DNA from 2 places in the Staphylococcus casei genome. Region 2 is predicted to be linked to the other one. Evidence: a T-box and tRNA genes for the amino acid it is inferred to sense, from the RefSeq annotation. Region 2 holds a T-box; the other holds one or more tRNA genes.
What was found. The T-box of region 2 lies ahead of QMO72_RS06235 (valine--tRNA ligase). A T-box ahead of a tRNA ligase gene usually reads a tRNA of that ligase, here a tRNA-Val.

Region 1 (8,333 bases), 240 kb from region 2:
ACCCGCACAAGCGGTGGAGCATGTGGTTTAATTCGAAGCAACGCGAAGAACCTTACCAAATCTTGACATCCTTTGAAAACTCTAGAGATAGAGCCTTCCCCTTCGGGGGACAAAGTGACAGGTGGTGCATGGTTGTCGTCAGCTCGTGTCGTGAGATGTTGGGTTAAGTCCCGCAACGAGCGCAACCCTTAAGCTTAGTTGCCATCATTAAGTTGGGCACTCTAGGTTGACTGCCGGTGACAAACCGGAGGAAGGTGGGGATGACGTCAAATCATCATGCCCCTTATGATTTGGGCTACACACGTGCTACAATGGACAATACAAAGGGCAGCTAAACCGCGAGGTCATGCAAATCCCATAAAGTTGTTCTCAGTTCGGATTGTAGTCTGCAACTCGACTACATGAAGCTGGAATCGCTAGTAATCGTAGATCAGCATGCTACGGTGAATACGTTCCCGGGTCTTGTACACACCGCCCGTCACACCACGAGAGTTTGTAACACCCGAAGCCGGTGGAGTAACCATTTATGGAGCTAGCCGTCGAAGGTGGGACAAATGATTGGGGTGAAGTCGTAACAAGGTAGCCGTATCGGAAGGTGCGGCTGGATCACCTCCTTTCTAAGGATATATTCGGAACATCTTCTTTAGAAGATGACAGAGGAATAACATTGACATATTGCATTCAGTTTTGAATGCTCATTAAGAGTATTCGTAATCGTAATGGGCCTATAGCTCAGCTGGTTAGAGCGCACGCCTGATAAGCGTGAGGTCGGTGGTTCGAGTCCACTTAGGCCCACCATTAGATTATTTTGAATATTATACATGGTATGGGGGCTTAGCTCAGCTGGGAGAGCGCCTGCTTTGCACGCAGGAGGTCAGCGGTTCGAACCCGCTAGTCTCCACCATTAGAAATTGTACATTGAAAACTAGATAAGTAAGTAAAATATATAGATTTTACCAAGAAAAACCGAGTGAATTAGAGTTTTAAATAAGCTTGAATTCAAAAAGAAATAATCGCTAGTGTTCGAAAGAACACTCACAGATTAATAACATTTTGGGTTTTTAACCGACTTCGTCGTGTTAAAAGTCAGAAAAGATTAAGTTATTAAGGGCGCACGGTGGATACCTTGGCACTAGAAGCCTATGAAGGACGTTACTAACGACGATATGCTTTGGGGAGCTGTAAGTAAGCTTTGATCCAGAGATTTCCGAATGGGGAAACCCAGCACGAGTTATGTCGTGTTATCGATATGTGAATACATAGCATATTCGAAGGCAGACGCGGAGAACTGAAACATCTTAGTACCCGCAGGAAGAGAAAGAAAAATCGATTCCCTGAGTAGCGGCGAGCGAAACGGGAAGAGCCCAAACCAACGAGCTTGCTTGTTGGGGTTGTAGGACACTCTATACGGAGTTACAAAAGAACAAATTAGACGAATCATCTGGAAAGATGAATCAAAGAAGGTAATAATCCTGTAGTCGAAAGTTTGTTCACTCTTGAGTGGATCCTGAGTACGACGGAACACGAGAAATTCCGTCGGAATCCGGGAGGACCATCTCCCAAGGCTAAATACTCTCTAGTGACCGATAGTGAACCAGTACCGTGAGGGAAAGGTGAAAAGTACCCCGGAAGGGGAGTGAAATAGAACTTGAAACCGTGTGCTTACAAGTAGTCAGAGCCCGTTAATGGGTGATGGCGTGCCTTTTGTAGAATGAACCGGCGAGTTACGATTTGATGCAAGGTTAAGCAGTAAATGTGGAGCCGTAGCGAAAGCGAGTCTGAATAGGGCGTTGAGTATTTGGTCGTAGACCCGAAACCAGGTGATCTACCCATGACCAGGCTGAAGTTCAGGTAACACTGAATGGAGGGCCGAACCGACTTACGTTGAAAAGTGAGCGGATGAGTTGTGGGTAGCGGAGAAATTCCAATCGAACCTGGAGATAGCTGGTTCTCTCCGAAATAGCTTTAGGGCTAGCCTCAAGTGATGATTATTGGAGGTAGAGCACTGTTTGGACGAGGGGCCCTTATCGGGTTACCGAATTCAGACAAACTCCGAATGCCAATCAATTTAACTTGGGAGTCAGAACGCGGGTGATAAGGTCCGTGTTCGAGAGGGAAACAGCCCAGACCACCAGCTAAGGTCCCAAAATATATGTTAAGTGGAAAAGGATGTGGCGTTGCCCAGACAACTAGGATGTTGGCTTAGAAGCAGCCATCATTTAAAGAGTGCGTAATAGCTCACTAGTCGAGTGACACTGCGCCGAAAATGTACCGGGGCTAAACATATTACCGAAGCTGTGGATTGTCCGTAGGACAATGGTAGGAGAGCGTTCTAAGGGCGTTGAAGCATGATCGCAAGGACATGTGGAGCGCTTAGAAGTGAGAATGCCGGTGTGAGTAGCGAAAGACGGGTGAGAATCCCGTCCACCGATTGACTAAGGTTTCCAGAGGAAGGCTCGTCCGCTCTGGGTTAGTCGGGTCCTAAGCTGAGGCCGATAGGCGTAGGCGATGGATAACAGGTTGATATTCCTGTACCACCAAAATTCGTTTTGAGCGATGGGGGGACGCAGTAGGATAGGCGAAGCGTGCTGTTGGAGTGCACGTCCAAGCAACAAGACTGAGTATTAGGCAAATCCGGTACTCTTAAGGTCAAGTTGTGATGGGGAGAGGAAATTTTTTCCTCGAGTCGTTGATTTCACACTGCCAAGAAAAGCCTCTAGCTAGAATTTTGGTGCCCGTACCGCAAACCGACACAGGTAGTCAAGATGAGAATTCTAAGGTGAGCGAGCGAACTCTCGTTAAGGAACTCGGCAAAATGACCCCGTAACTTCGGGAGAAGGGGTGCTCTTTAGGGTTAACGCCCAGGAGAGCCGCAGTGAATAGGCCCAAGCGACTGTTTATCAAAAACACAGGTCTCTGCTAAACCGTAAGGTGATGTATAGGGGCTGACGCCTGCCCGGTGCTGGAAGGTTAAGAGGAGTGGTTAGCTTCGGCGAAGCTACGAATCGAAGCCCCAGTAAACGGCGGCCGTAACTATAACGGTCCTAAGGTAGCGAAATTCCTTGTCGGGTAAGTTCCGACCCGCACGAAAGGCGTAACGATTTGGGCACTGTCTCAACGAGAGGCTCGGTGAAATCATAGTACCTGTGAAGATGCAGGTTACCCGCGACAGGACGGAAAGACCCCGTGGAGCTTTACTGTAGTCTGATATTGAAATTCGTCACAGCTTGTACAGGATAGGTAGGAGCCTTTGATACGTGAGCGCTAGCTTACGTGGAGGCGTTGTTGGGATACTACCCTCGCTGTGTTGGATTTCTAACCCGCACCATTTATCATGGTGGGAGACAGTGTCAGATGGGCAGTTTGACTGGGGCGGTCGCCTCCTAAAGAGTAACGGAGGCGCTCAAAGGTTTCCTCAGAATGGTTGGAAATCATTCATAGAGTGTAAAGGCATAAGGAAGCTTGACTGCGAGACTTACAAGTCGAGCAGGGTCGAAAGACGGACTTAGTGATCCGGTGGTTCCGCATGGAAGGGCCATCGCTCAACGGATAAAAGCTACCCCGGGGATAACAGGCTTATCTCCCCCAAGAGTTCACATCGACGGGGAGGTTTGGCACCTCGATGTCGGCTCATCGCATCCTGGGGCTGTAGTCGGTCCCAAGGGTTGGGCTGTTCGCCCATTAAAGCGGTACGCGAGCTGGGTTCAGAACGTCGTGAGACAGTTCGGTCCCTATCCGTCGTGGGCGTAGGAAATTTGAGAGGAGCTGTCCTTAGTACGAGAGGACCGGGATGGACATACCTCTGGTGTACCAGTTGTCGTGCCAACGGCATCGCTGGGTAGCTATGTATGGACGGGATAAGTGCTGAAAGCATCTAAGCATGAAGCCCCCCTCAAGATGAGATTTCCCAACTTCGGTTATAAGATCCCTCAAAGATGATGAGGTTAATAGGTTCGAGGTGGAAGCATAGCGATATGTGGAGCTGACGAATACTAATCGATCGAAGACTTAATCAAATATTAAACCAGTTTTGATTGGTAACTTTTAAATTTTACTTACTATCTAGTTTTGAATGTATAATTTCATACATTTCATTGTCTGGTGACAATGGCAAAGAGGTCACACCTGTTCCCATGCCGAACACAGAAGTTAAGCTCTTTAGCGCCGATGGTAGTCGGACTTACGTTCCGCGAGAGTAGGACGTTGCCAGGCAATATATTCGGAGGATTAGCTCAGCTGGGAGAGCATCTGCCTTACAAGCAGAGGGTCGGCGGTTCGAACCCGTCATCCTCCACCATTATTTATTCTTAATAGCCGGCCTAGCTCAACTGGTAGAGCAACTGACTTGTAATCAGTAGGTTGGGGGTTCAAGTCCTCTGGCCGGCACCATTATTAAGAGCCATTAGCTCAGTTGGTAGAGCATCTGACTTTTAATCAGAGGGTCAGAGGTTCGAATCCTCTATGGCTCACCATTAATTTTATATCGCGGGTGTGGCGGAACTGGCAGACGCACTAGACTTAGGATCTAGCGCCTCACGGCGTGGGGGTTCGACTCCCTTCACCCGCATATGCAGAAGTAGTTCAGCGGTAGAATACGACCTTGCCAAGGTCGGGGTCGCGGGTTCGAATCCCGTCTTCTGCTCCATTATTTTTGCCGGGGTGGCGGAACTGGCAGACGCACAGGACTTAAAATCCTGCGGTAAGTGATTACCGTACCGGTTCGATTCCGGTCCTCGGCACCATCTTTTATTAATGAAGCGCCCGTAGCTCAACTGGATAGAGTACTTGACTACGAATCAAGAGGTTATAGGTTCGACCCCTATCGGGCGCACTTATTTACGGGAAGTAGCTCAGCTTGGTAGAGCACTTGGTTTGGGACCAAGGGGTCGCAGGTTCGAATCCTGTCTTCCCGATATCCCTAAAATAATACATATATGGGGGCTTAGCTCAGTTGGGAGAGCGCCTGCTTTGCACGCAGGAGGTCAGCGGTTCGAACCCGCTAGTCTCCACCATATTTAATACAAACTAAAATACAACGGCGGTGTAGCTCAGCTGGCTAGAGCGCACGGTTCATACCCGTGAGGTCGGGGGTTCGATCCCCTCCACCGCCACTAATTATTAGTTGTAAATTATATTCAGGACCTTTAGCTCAGTTGGTTAGAGCTAACGGCTCATAACCGTTCGGTCGCAGGTTCGAATCCTGCAAGGTCCATATAATTTTGGAGGAATACCCAAGTCCGGCTGAAGGGATCGGTCTTGAAAACCGACAGGGGCTTAACGGCCCGCGGGGGTTCGAATCCCTCTTCCTCCGCCATTTTTATAAAACTTAATATAATTTATTTATCTAATATTTTTGGAGGAATACCCAAGCCCGGCTGAAGGGATCGGTCTTGAAAACCGACAGGAGCTTAACGGCTCGCGGGGGTTCGAATCCCTCTTCCTCCGCCATTAATATTATTATCGCGGGATGGAGCAGTTCGGTAGCTCGTCGGGCTCATAACCCGAAGGTCGGTGGTTCAAATCCGCCTCCCGCAATTTCATAATTTTGGTCTCGTAGTGTAGCGGTTAACACGCCTGCCTGTCACGCAGGAGATCGCGGGTTCGATTCCCGTCGAGACCGCCATTATGGTTCAGTAGCTCAGTTGGTAGAGCAATGGATTGAAGCTCCATGTGTCGGCAGTTCGACTCTGTCCTGAACCATTTTAATTTTTTTATGCAAGCCGGCCTAGCTCAACTGGTAGAGCAACTGACTTGTAATCAGTAGGTTGGGGGTTCAAGTCCTCTGGCCGGCACCATCTTTCCTTTGGAGGGGTAGCGAAGTGGCTAAACGCGGCGGACTGTAAATCCGCTCCTTCGGGTTCGGCAGTTCGAATCTGCCCCCCTCCACCATAATAATTTAATAGGGGCATATTTCAACGGTAGAATAGAGGTCTCCAAAACCTTTGATGTGGGTTCGATTCCTACTGCCCCTGCCATGGCGGTTGTGGCGAAGTGGTTAACGCATCGGATTGTGGTTCCGACACGCGTGGGTTCGATTCCCATCAGCCGCCCTTTATATTGTTGGGCTATAGCCAAGCGGTAAGGCAACGGACTTTGACTCCGTCACGCGCTGGTTCGAATCCAGCTAGCCCAGTTAGTTATTGGCGGCATAGCCAAGTGGTAAGGCAGAGGTCTGCAAAACCTTTATCACCGGTTCAAATCCGGTTGCCGCCTCCATGAATATGCGGGAGTAGTTCAATTCTTAGAACACGTTCCTTCCCGGAACGAGGTATAGGTGTAAGTCCTATCTTCCGCTCCATATTTATTCAATATCCCATGCGGGAGTAGTTCAATTCTTAGAACACGTTCCTTCCCGGAACGAGGTATAGGTGTAAGTCCTATCTTCCGCTCCATATTTATTTAATATCCCATGCGGGAGTAGTTCAATTCTTAGAACACGTTCCTTCCCGGAACGAGGTATAGGTGTAAGTCCTATCTTCCGCTCCATATTTATTTAATATCTCATGCGGGAGTAGTTCAATTCTTAGAATACGTTCCTTCCCGGAACAAGGTATAGGTGTAAGTCCTATCTTCCGCTCCATTCATACTTCCATGGTGGGAGTTTTTTTTTACCCTTTTTTAATAAAGCAGAAGAGAATAAAAAATTTTCTATCTTTTTATTAATATTTTTTAAAAATTTAAATCGTAGTATAAATACAATATTTAAGCTTTCTTACATCAACTTATTATATTTAAATAATAAATTGACACTTTTAGAGTATATTTAAAGAATGGGTCTTATATGAAAGCTAATAAAATGGTTCTTTAGAGCATTATGAAAGCGATTACCTTTAGTGTTATAGGCGTGGTACAATGTTTGGGAGTTGAATCGCGTGGTATTATAATTAAAGTGCGATGATAATACCCCACAATTGAAGAGTAAAACATGAATATTTTAATATCTATAAATTTCTTTATATTCTGATTTATCAAAGCACGGCGTACGTAAATATAATATTAGGAGCGATTTCACAATGATTAGAACTATGATGAATGCAAAGATCCACAGAGCTAGAGTTACAGAATCCAATTTAAATTATGTAGGTAGTATTACAATTGATAAAGATATCTTAGATGCAGTTGATATTCTTGGTAATGAAAAAGTTGCTATTGTAAATAATAATAATGGCGCACGTTTTGAAACGTATGTTATTGAAGGCGAAAGAGGTAGCGGTAAAATATGTTTAAATGGTGCTGCATCACGTTTAGTTGAAGTTGATGATGTCGTTATTATAATGACATACGCGCAATTAGATGAAGCAGAGCTTGCTACATATTCACCAAAAGTTGCGGTAATGAATGAATACAATCAGATTACGCAAATGATTCATGAAAAAGAAAATCAAACTATATTAGATTAATATACTGTTAATAATCTCCTTACATAAATGTCTAAGGAGATTATTTTTGAAAATTATAGCACAACACCAAGTGATAGTAGAGTATATCAAGGTTCATATTTAAAGATAAGTTACTAATGCATGTATCACAACTTACAGAAATATTTTCTATATAGTATGTTAATAGTGACAAATTTCATTATTTTATTATAGCTAATAAGAGATCAAACCTAGTGATTTCACTGTTTTTTAAAGAAATCTATTGACGACAAAAGCGCTTCGTAATATAATATATATATTGCTTGGTAGTGAGCACATGTTTATAACATTTAGTTAATAAACCATATATATTATTAATATTACTCAATATGGAGTAATTGAGCCGGTGTGGCGGAATTGGCAGACGCGCGGGACTCAAAATCCCGTTCCTTCTTGGAGTGTCGGTTCGATCCCGACCACCGGTATATGGATGGTCTTAAATGACTATCATCGCTTAAAAGAAATCTCATGAGTATGGGGTTTCTTTTTTTTGGCTGAATTTAATAGCCTATGCTTAAAGTGTCTTATGAGTACATGAATGTAGTAAATATCAAATTTTTACTTTTAACAATAAATCAAGATGTAGCTCTTATATAGAAGCATTTTTGTATTTACATACATATTACAATAAGATTTTACTATTTAATTTGTATATATGATTTATTATATAGTTGTTTTATGATCATAAAGCTAGTAATGAATTTAAATGTTTTTATGGTCGCGGAGATACATTTAATCTAGTGTTAAGCTAAACTAAATATTGTAGTTTTATCTGAAATATAATATTATTAGTCTAATGTTGTATTTGGAGGAATTAATTAATGGTTAAAAATAAAGCAATCCAAACTCAAACGAGTAAAACTACAGGTAAGCAATTTTTTAGTAATATACTTCAAGCAGTAGGGGCAGGCGTTG
Region 2 (8,333 bases):
TGCACCGACTGGTGATATTTATCAGGCTGGTACATTGTCAGGAAATCCTTTAGCAATGACGAGTGGATATGAAACGCTCAATCAATTAACACCTGAGTCTTACGATTATTTCAATCAACTTGGTGACTTATTAGAAGAAGGTTTGAAAGAGGTATTCAATAAGCATAATGTGCCAATTACTGTAAATCGCGCTGGTTCTATGATAGGATATTTCTTAAATGCAGGGCCAGTTACAAATTTTGAACAAGCGAATGATAGCGATTTAGAAATGTTCAGTCAAATGTATAGAGAAATGGCGAAAGAAGGGGTCTTTTTACCACCTTCACAATTTGAAGGTACATTTCTTTCAACCGCACACACCGAAGAAGATATTAAAACAACGATACAAGCATTTGATACTGCGCTAAGTAGAATTGTATAAAGTTTTATTTGCGCCCGAGCAACGATTGCGTTGAACGGGTGCTTTTTATTTGGAATCATGTTTAAAGAAAATGATATATGAAAGTTGTGAGGACATGAGTAAGCAATTGAGAAACAATTTAATTGTTTTAACAGTAGCAATCCTATTAAGTTTATTACTTCATGCATTACATGTCTTATTACCATTCATGTTTGGACCCATCATCGCAAGTGTGATTTGCATTAAGGTTTTTCATTTAGAAATTCGTTGGCCATTTTGGTTAAGTCAAATTGGACTGATTTTACTTGGTGTTCAAATCGGTTCGACATTCACAGATACGGTTATCGAAGATATTAAAAATGATTGGTTTACCATTGTCATGATTACAGTCATGTTAATTATGCTTGCTTTACTGATAGCTTATTTTTTTAAAAAGATTGCTAAAGTTAATATTGAAACTGCAATACTTAGTGTAATACCTGGTGCCTTGAGTCAAATGCTCATTATGGCAGAGGAGAATAAAAATGCTAATATCATGGTCGTAAGTTTAACGCAAACCTCGAGAATTATCTTTGTGGTTATTCTTGTTCCGTTTATTTCCTATTTTTTCAAAGATGCTAGTGGACAGCCATCAATAGGTACAACAGCAACTGAAAAATTAACAGAGGCACTAACGTGGCCCAGTATCGTATGCTTAATCTTAGCTATTACCATTGTTTATTACTTAATGGGAAAAATTAATTTTCCAACCCGACAACTGTTAGCACCCATTGTTGTGCTTATATGTTGGAATCTAATAACGGGTGTAACATTTACATTAGATAATTACATCATAGCTGCAGCTCAAGTTATCTATATGATAAGAATTGGCATACAGATTGCCAATTTAGTAGATCAAATGAAAGGACGTATAGCTGTTGCAATAGCATTTCAAAATATTTTTCTTATTTTATTAGCATTTGTTATGGTGTGGTTAATATCAATGTTTTCAAACCATTCTATTAATGAGTTGTTTTTAGGGGCAGCTCCAGGTGGCATGAGTCAGATTGTATTAGTTGCCATTGAAACAGGGGCAGATGTGGCTATGATTTCGAGTTATCATATCTTTAGAATTTTCTTTATTCTATTTTTAATAGCGCCAATGCTAAACTATTTTCTTAAATATAGAGAAAGAGCACATGCTAAAAATAAATGATATATAGCATGATTAGTCGGTTAAATTAAGCTCACGTTAAAATATATATAAGGTCATTTATGCATCCATATTTGCCAATCAGATATAATAATCTGGTTGGTTTTTTGGTATGATGATTAGTAAATTCCAAAAATAAATTCATTATAAAAATAACTTTTTAAGGAATTGAAATCACGATACTACATTATATTTTTTTGAATTATTTGAAAATAAAGGGGCATTTCGATGAAAAATAAGCGGCAAATACAATTGAGAATTGAGTTAATTTACACCGAGAATCCAAGTGTTAAATAACACTTAAAAATGATTTTTTACACCAATATAATAATCGGAATTTTCTGACTGTTAAAATATTTTAAAACGTTTCTTACGTTTACTACACTGTGAGTAAGCGATTTCTTTAATTGGACCAATAAATTTCTCGCTATTGACGTATTTTTGATTAGTGCTAAAATGACTTCTTGTAATTAAAAGGAGTGTATATGTCATGAAATTTAACAAACGGAAAATTAACACTGTAGACATAAACCAAGCGAAAAAAAGTGTTTTTGCAACTGGGATTGGCAATGCTATGGAGTGGTTTGACTTTGCTTTATATTCATACTTAGCAGTAATCATTAGTAAAAACTTTTTTAGTCAAGTTGATAATGATGAATTGAAGCTGATTTTTACTTTCGCAACGTTTGCGATTGCATTTTTACTAAGACCAGTTGGTGGTATTGTTTTTGGTAAGATAGGTGACAAATATGGAAGAAAAATTGTATTAACAACTACAATCATGTTAATGGCATTTTCTACATTTTTAATAGGGATTTTACCTACATATGATCAAATTGGCATTTGGGCACCAATTATTTTATTAATTGCTCGTATATTACAGGGCTTCTCAGTTGGAGGAGAATATGCTGGAGCGATGGTTTATATCGCAGAATCTTCACCGGATAACAAACGTATTAGATTAGGTAGTGGGCTTGAATTAGGTACACTATCAGGTTATATCTTCGCATCTGTACTTGTTACAATTATGTTTTGGTTAATTCCAAGCAGTAGTATGGAAAGTTGGGGTTGGAGAATACCATTCTTCATTAGTATTCCAATTGGCTTATTTGGATTATACTTAAGAACGCATTTAGAAGAATCTCCTATTTTTGAAAATGACTTGGCTCAAGAAGAAGAAGAGGGACCAGGATTCATACAAATCATTAAAGAAAACAAACGTGATATTTTAATATGTGTGGTATTTGTGGCATTCTTTAACATCACAAACTACATGTTATTAGGCTATATGCCTTCATACTTAGACGAAAATATTGGTATCAAAGATACAATTAGCACACCAATCACTGCAATTGTATTAATTATTATGTTACCTTTTGCTATTATGTTTGGTCGTTTAGGCGATAAAGTAGGAAATAAAAAAATTATTAGTATTGGATTAATTTTAGGTATCGTATTTTCTGTGATTGCTTTCCAATTCTTAAATATGGGTAGTCTTGCTTTCCTATTTATAGGATTATTAATGATTGGTATTGTGTTATCTGTTTATGAAGGGACAATGCCAGGTACATTACCAACATTATTCTTCACAAATGTTCGATATAGAACACTTTCATGGACATTCAATATTGCAGTTTCAATTTTTGGTGGTACAACACCGTTAGTTGCTTCATGGCTCGTACATGAAACAGGAAGTAATTTAGCACCAGCATTTTACTTGTTAGCGTTTAGTATTATAGGACTAATTGTAGTTGTATTTTTATTCAAAGATACTTCAAAACAATCGTTAAAAGGGTCTTATCCAACAGTAGCAAACGAGAAAGAATTTGAAATTGCTGTTGAAAATCCAAAAGATTCACTATGGTGGCATTCAGAAACTAAATAAAAAGAATAGTATCCATCATTTTAACATTAAAAAGGAAATGATTTTGAGTCACTTCCTCAAACTGTCGACAAAGGCTCTAACTTTGTCGACAGTTTTTTTATGCATGTTTTCCTGTAGTCTATAGCTAATGCTGTTCCCACAGGAGTCAGGATATATAACTGCCAATATTAAGCGAAAAATATTATAAGATGTGTAAATTAAATATCAGTGACGTTTATCAGGTCAGGCTGAATAAAGTAATTGATAAAAGAGATTAATATATAAACAAACCCTAGGTGAAATATCACTTAGGGTTTGTTTATGTTCTAAAAAGAAGCGGCTTTGAGTCACTTCTTTTTATTTGAAGGTTATAAATGATTTGGATTTTGGGGGCAACACTGCAAATGAGCATTATAAAGGCCAGCAGCTTCAAGAAAGGAGAATACAGTAACTGGACCTAAAAATTTAAAACCATAACTTTTTAGTTTCTTTGATAATGCTGTGGCACGCGCATCTACAGTAATTCGATCACTTGGATGTGTATATTGAAAATCTACAGGCTTGCCATCTACATAAGACCAGAGAAAATCACTAAAACTGCCATAATCTTTTACGATTTCAAAATAACCTTTTGCTTGTCCTACAATAGCTTCTAGTTTTTTTCGATTATGCACTATATTGGGAAATGACATTAATGCATCAATATCTTCCGAAGTCATATCAGAAATTTTTGCAGGATCAAAATTATAAAAAGCTGCTTCGTAAGATTCTTTTTTCTTGAGAATCATTAACCAGGATAATCCAGCATGTTGTGATTCAAGTGCCATCAATTTAAATAATTCAAGACTGTCATATAGAGGCTGTCCCCATACTTCATCATGATACTGTAAATAAGTGGGATCTTTCGTTCCAAAAGCACATTCGTTCATAAATTTTCCCTCCATTGCATTGACTTATCTTCGCATCCATTATACTATAATTAAGGAAACAAATATTGTCTACTGGGAAGAGTAAATAGTGTTAGATTTAACAGAGAGTACATGATTGCTGAAAATGTACAGTTTAACTTATTGAAGGTAGCCCACATTGAACTTTAGCTGAACTGATACAATAATTACTTGTATATCAACTAGGTTAAAGCGTGTTTGAGCGTTAATCATAATTTAAAGTGCATGAAGTTAGCGAACTAATTTCATGAATTTAGGTGGTACCACGGAATATCCGTCCTATATATGTAGGGCGGATATTTTTATTTTTTAAGGAGGATTTTAACGAATGGAAATGAAACCAAAATATAATCCGAGCGAAGTTGAGTCTGGACGTTATGACCAATGGGTAAACAACGGTTACTTTAAAGCAGCAGAAGATCATTCAAAAGAAACATACACAATTGTTATTCCGCCACCCAATGTAACAGGTAAATTACATCTAGGCCATGCATGGGATACAACATTACAAGATATAATTACTAGAATGAAACGCATGCAAGGATACGATACATTATATTTACCAGGCATGGATCACGCTGGTATTGCTACACAAGCTAAAGTTGAAGCTAAATTAAATGAACAAGGTTTATCACGCCATGATTTAGGAAGAGAAAAATTCCTCGAAAAGGCGTGGGATTGGAAAGAAGAATATGCTGATTTTATCAGAAACCAATGGGCTAAATTAGGACTAGGTTTAGACTATAGTAGAGAGAGATTCACATTAGATGATGGATTAAGCAAAGCAGTTAAAAAAGTCTTTGTTGATATGTATAACAAAGACTTAATCTATCGCGGTGAATATATCATTAACTGGGATCCTATAGCGAGAACAGCTTTATCGGATATCGAAGTTATTCATGAAGATGTACAAGGTAAATTCTATCATTTTAAATATCCTTATGCAGATGGTGAAGGATATATTGAGATTGCGACGACACGCCCTGAAACAATGTTAGGTGATACAGCAATTGTTGTAAATCCAAATGACGATCGTTATAAAGATTTAATTGGTAAAAAAGTAATCTTACCAATCGTCGGTAGAGAATTACCTATTTTAGCTGATGAATATGTAGATATTGATTTTGGTAGTGGCGCAATGAAAGTGACACCTGCACATGATCCGAATGATTTTGAAATCGGTAATCGTCATAATTTAGAACGTATTATTGTGATGGATGAATCTGGTAAAATGAATGACAAGGCTGATAAATACGAAGGCATGGATAGATTTGATTGTCGCGAGCAGCTTGTTAAAGATTTAGAAGCAGAAGGTTTGGTCATTAAGATAGAAGAGCATGAGCATTCAGTTGGTCACTCTGAACGCTCTGGTGCAGTGGTAGAACCTTACCTGTCAACGCAATGGTTTGTTAAAATGAAACCATTAGCTGAACAAGCGTTAAATAATCAAGAAACGGATAATAGAATCGATTTTGTTCCTTCAAGATTTGAAAAGACATTTAATCGTTGGATGGAAGAAATAAGAGATTGGACTATCTCACGTCAACTGTGGTGGGGGCATCAAATTCCAGCTTGGTACCACAATGAAACTGGAGAAATTTACGTTGGTGAATCAGCACCAGAAGATAGTGAAAATTGGACACAAGATGAAGACGTGTTAGATACATGGTTCTCGAGTGCATTGTGGCCATTTTCAACATTAGGTTGGCCAGATATAGATAAAGAAGACTTCCAACGTTATTTCCCAACGAATGTACTAGTAACTGGATATGATATTATTTTCTTCTGGGTAGCTAGAATGATATTCCAAGGATTAGAATTTACTGGAAAACGTCCATTTAATGATGTATTATTACATGGATTAGTCCGTGGCGATGATGGACGTAAAATGAGTAAATCATTGGGTAACGGCGTTGATCCGATGGATGTTATTGACGAGTATGGTGCAGACAGCTTAAGATATTTCTTAGCAACTGGCTCATCTCCTGGCCATGATTTACGTTATTCTACAGAAAAAGTTGAATCAGTATGGAATTTCATCAATAAAATTTGGAATGCTGCGAGATTCAGTCTTATGAATATCGGGGATGACTTTAAAGTGGAAGATGTTGATTTATCTGGTAATTTATCATTAGCTGATAAATGGATTCTTACACGTTTAAACGAGACAATCGCTAATGTGACTGATTTAAGTGAAAAATACGAATTTGGTGAAGTAGGACGTGCGCTTTATAACTTTATATGGGATGATTTCTGTGACTGGTATATTGAAATGAGTAAAATCCCTATGAACGGTGAAGATGAGGCGCAAAAACAAGTTACGCGTTCAGTATTGACGTATGTATTAGATAATACGATGAGAATGTTACACCCATTCATGCCATTCGTGACTGAACAAATTTGGCAAAATTTACCTCACGAAGGTGAAACAATCGTGAATGCAGCATGGCCAACAGTAGACGATGCACTTACTTTTGATGAAAGTAAAGAAACAATGTTACAACTTGTTGAAATCATTAAATCTGTAAGAACGTCTCGTTTGGAAGTTGATACACCACTTTCTAAAGCTATTCCTATTTTTATTCAAGCAAAAGATGAAAATATTAAAGCGACGCTGCAAAACAATTCAAATTATATAGATAGATTTTGTCACCCAAGTGAGTTAACGATTGAAACTTCTATTGAAATTCCTGAAAAGGCCATAACATCTATTACTACTGCAGGCGAAGTGGTGCTACCATTAGAAGGCTTAATTGATATGGATAAAGAAATAGAACGTTTAGAAAATGAACTTACAAAATGGGAAAAAGAATTAGATCGAGTAAATAAAAAATTAGCTAATGAAAACTTCGTAAGTAAAGCACCAGAAAAAGTAATCAATGAAGAACGTGAGAAGAAACAAAATTACCAAGAAAAATATGACGGTGTTCAATTACGAATTAATCAATTAAAAGCATAGGAGTCCTAAAACATGAATTACCTAGATAGCTTATATTGGATACACGAAAGAACTAAATTTGGCATAAAACCTGGCGTGAAACGTATGGAATGGATGCTTGAACAACTGAACAATCCTCAATTTAATATAAATGGTATTCATGTTGGTGGAACCAATGGGAAAGGCTCTACTGTTGCATATCTAAGATCAGCTTTAGTTGATAATGGGTATGAAGTTGGAACTTTTACTTCACCATTTATTGAAACCTTTAACGAACGGATTAGTTTAAATGGCGTTCCAATTAGTGATGACGATATTGTTGAATTAGTTCAAAAGGTAAAACCAGTGAGCGAAGCATTAGAATTAGAAACAGAACTTGGAACAGCAACAGAATTTGAAATTATAACCACAATGATGTTTTTATACTTTGGGGAGATTCACCCTGTAGATTTCGTAGTTGTTGAAGCGGGATTAGGTATAAGAAACGATTCAACAAATGTGTTCAAACCAATATTGTCTATTTTAACAAGCATCGGTTTAGACCACACTGAAATTTTAGGTGACAGTTATGTTGATATTGCTAAAGATAAAGGTGCAATCGTCAAACCTGATACGCCTGTAATTTATGCAGTGAAAAACGAAGAAGCACTTAAAATTATTCGTGGTTTTGTTGAACAACAAAATGCAGAAGGTATCGAACTAGAAAGAGACATTAGTATTGTTTCTGAAGGGGAAGAATTTACGTACCGCTATAAAGATTACGAATTAGAAACGCTATTGCTCAATATGTTAGGTGAACATCAAAAAGAAAATGCTGCCTTAGCAATAACAGCGCTTATTGAATTAAATGAGTCTGGTATTGTGGATTTAGATTTTAATAAAATGATAGATGGTATTGAATCTGTAAGTTGGACTGGCAGAATTGAACGTGTCAAAGAACAGCCATTAATGATTGTGGATGGCGCGCATAACAATGAAAGTGTTGAAGCGTT

Region 1: it encodes a tRNA-Val, which carries the amino acid that the T-box ahead of QMO72_RS06235 (valine--tRNA ligase) is inferred to sense. The anticodon was not compared.

Annotation. Positions count from the first base shown of each region.
Region 1 is NZ_CP125718.1:1,044,846-1,053,178, forward strand. It holds rRNA gene QMO72_RS04890 (16S ribosomal RNA) at 1-617, shown strand, start outside; tRNA gene QMO72_RS04895 (tRNA-Ile) at 722-798, shown strand; tRNA gene QMO72_RS04900 (tRNA-Ala) at 829-904, shown strand; rRNA gene QMO72_RS04905 (23S ribosomal RNA) at 1,095-4,016, shown strand; rRNA gene rrf (5S ribosomal RNA) at 4,098-4,212, shown strand; tRNA gene QMO72_RS04915 (tRNA-Val) at 4,222-4,297, shown strand; tRNA gene QMO72_RS04920 (tRNA-Thr) at 4,314-4,389, shown strand; tRNA gene QMO72_RS04925 (tRNA-Lys) at 4,397-4,472, shown strand; tRNA gene QMO72_RS04930 (tRNA-Leu) at 4,486-4,567, shown strand; tRNA gene QMO72_RS04935 (tRNA-Gly) at 4,571-4,645, shown strand; tRNA gene QMO72_RS04940 (tRNA-Leu) at 4,654-4,742, shown strand; tRNA gene QMO72_RS04945 (tRNA-Arg) at 4,758-4,831, shown strand; tRNA gene QMO72_RS04950 (tRNA-Pro) at 4,840-4,913, shown strand; tRNA gene QMO72_RS04955 (tRNA-Ala) at 4,937-5,012, shown strand; tRNA gene QMO72_RS04960 (tRNA-Met) at 5,038-5,111, shown strand; tRNA gene QMO72_RS04965 (tRNA-Ile) at 5,139-5,212, shown strand; tRNA gene QMO72_RS04970 (tRNA-Ser) at 5,222-5,314, shown strand; tRNA gene QMO72_RS04975 (tRNA-Ser) at 5,356-5,448, shown strand; tRNA gene QMO72_RS04980 (tRNA-Met) at 5,462-5,535, shown strand; tRNA gene QMO72_RS04985 (tRNA-Asp) at 5,548-5,623, shown strand; tRNA gene QMO72_RS04990 (tRNA-Phe) at 5,628-5,700, shown strand; tRNA gene QMO72_RS04995 (tRNA-Thr) at 5,720-5,795, shown strand; tRNA gene QMO72_RS05000 (tRNA-Tyr) at 5,806-5,889, shown strand; tRNA gene QMO72_RS05005 (tRNA-Trp) at 5,902-5,975, shown strand; tRNA gene QMO72_RS05010 (tRNA-His) at 5,978-6,050, shown strand; tRNA gene QMO72_RS05015 (tRNA-Gln) at 6,062-6,133, shown strand; tRNA gene QMO72_RS05020 (tRNA-Cys) at 6,143-6,216, shown strand; tRNA gene QMO72_RS05025 (tRNA-Gly) at 6,224-6,298, shown strand; tRNA gene QMO72_RS05030 (tRNA-Gly) at 6,318-6,392, shown strand; tRNA gene QMO72_RS05035 (tRNA-Gly) at 6,412-6,486, shown strand; tRNA gene QMO72_RS05040 (tRNA-Gly) at 6,506-6,580, shown strand; gene panD (aspartate 1-decarboxylase) at 7,014-7,400, shown strand; tRNA gene QMO72_RS05050 (tRNA-Leu) at 7,761-7,843, shown strand; gene QMO72_RS05055 (PTS sugar transporter subunit IIC) at 8,240-8,333, shown strand, end outside.
Region 2 is NZ_CP125718.1:1,282,273-1,290,605, forward strand. It holds gene hemL (glutamate-1-semialdehyde 2,1-aminomutase) at 1-421, shown strand, start outside; gene QMO72_RS06220 (AbrB family transcriptional regulator) at 516-1,595, shown strand; gene QMO72_RS06225 (MFS transporter) at 2,083-3,477, shown strand; gene QMO72_RS06230 (DNA-3-methyladenine glycosylase I) at 3,825-4,385, opposite strand; T-box leader at 4,445-4,688, shown strand; gene QMO72_RS06235 (valine--tRNA ligase) at 4,732-7,362, shown strand; gene QMO72_RS06240 (bifunctional folylpolyglutamate synthase/dihydrofolate synthase) at 7,375-8,333, shown strand, end outside.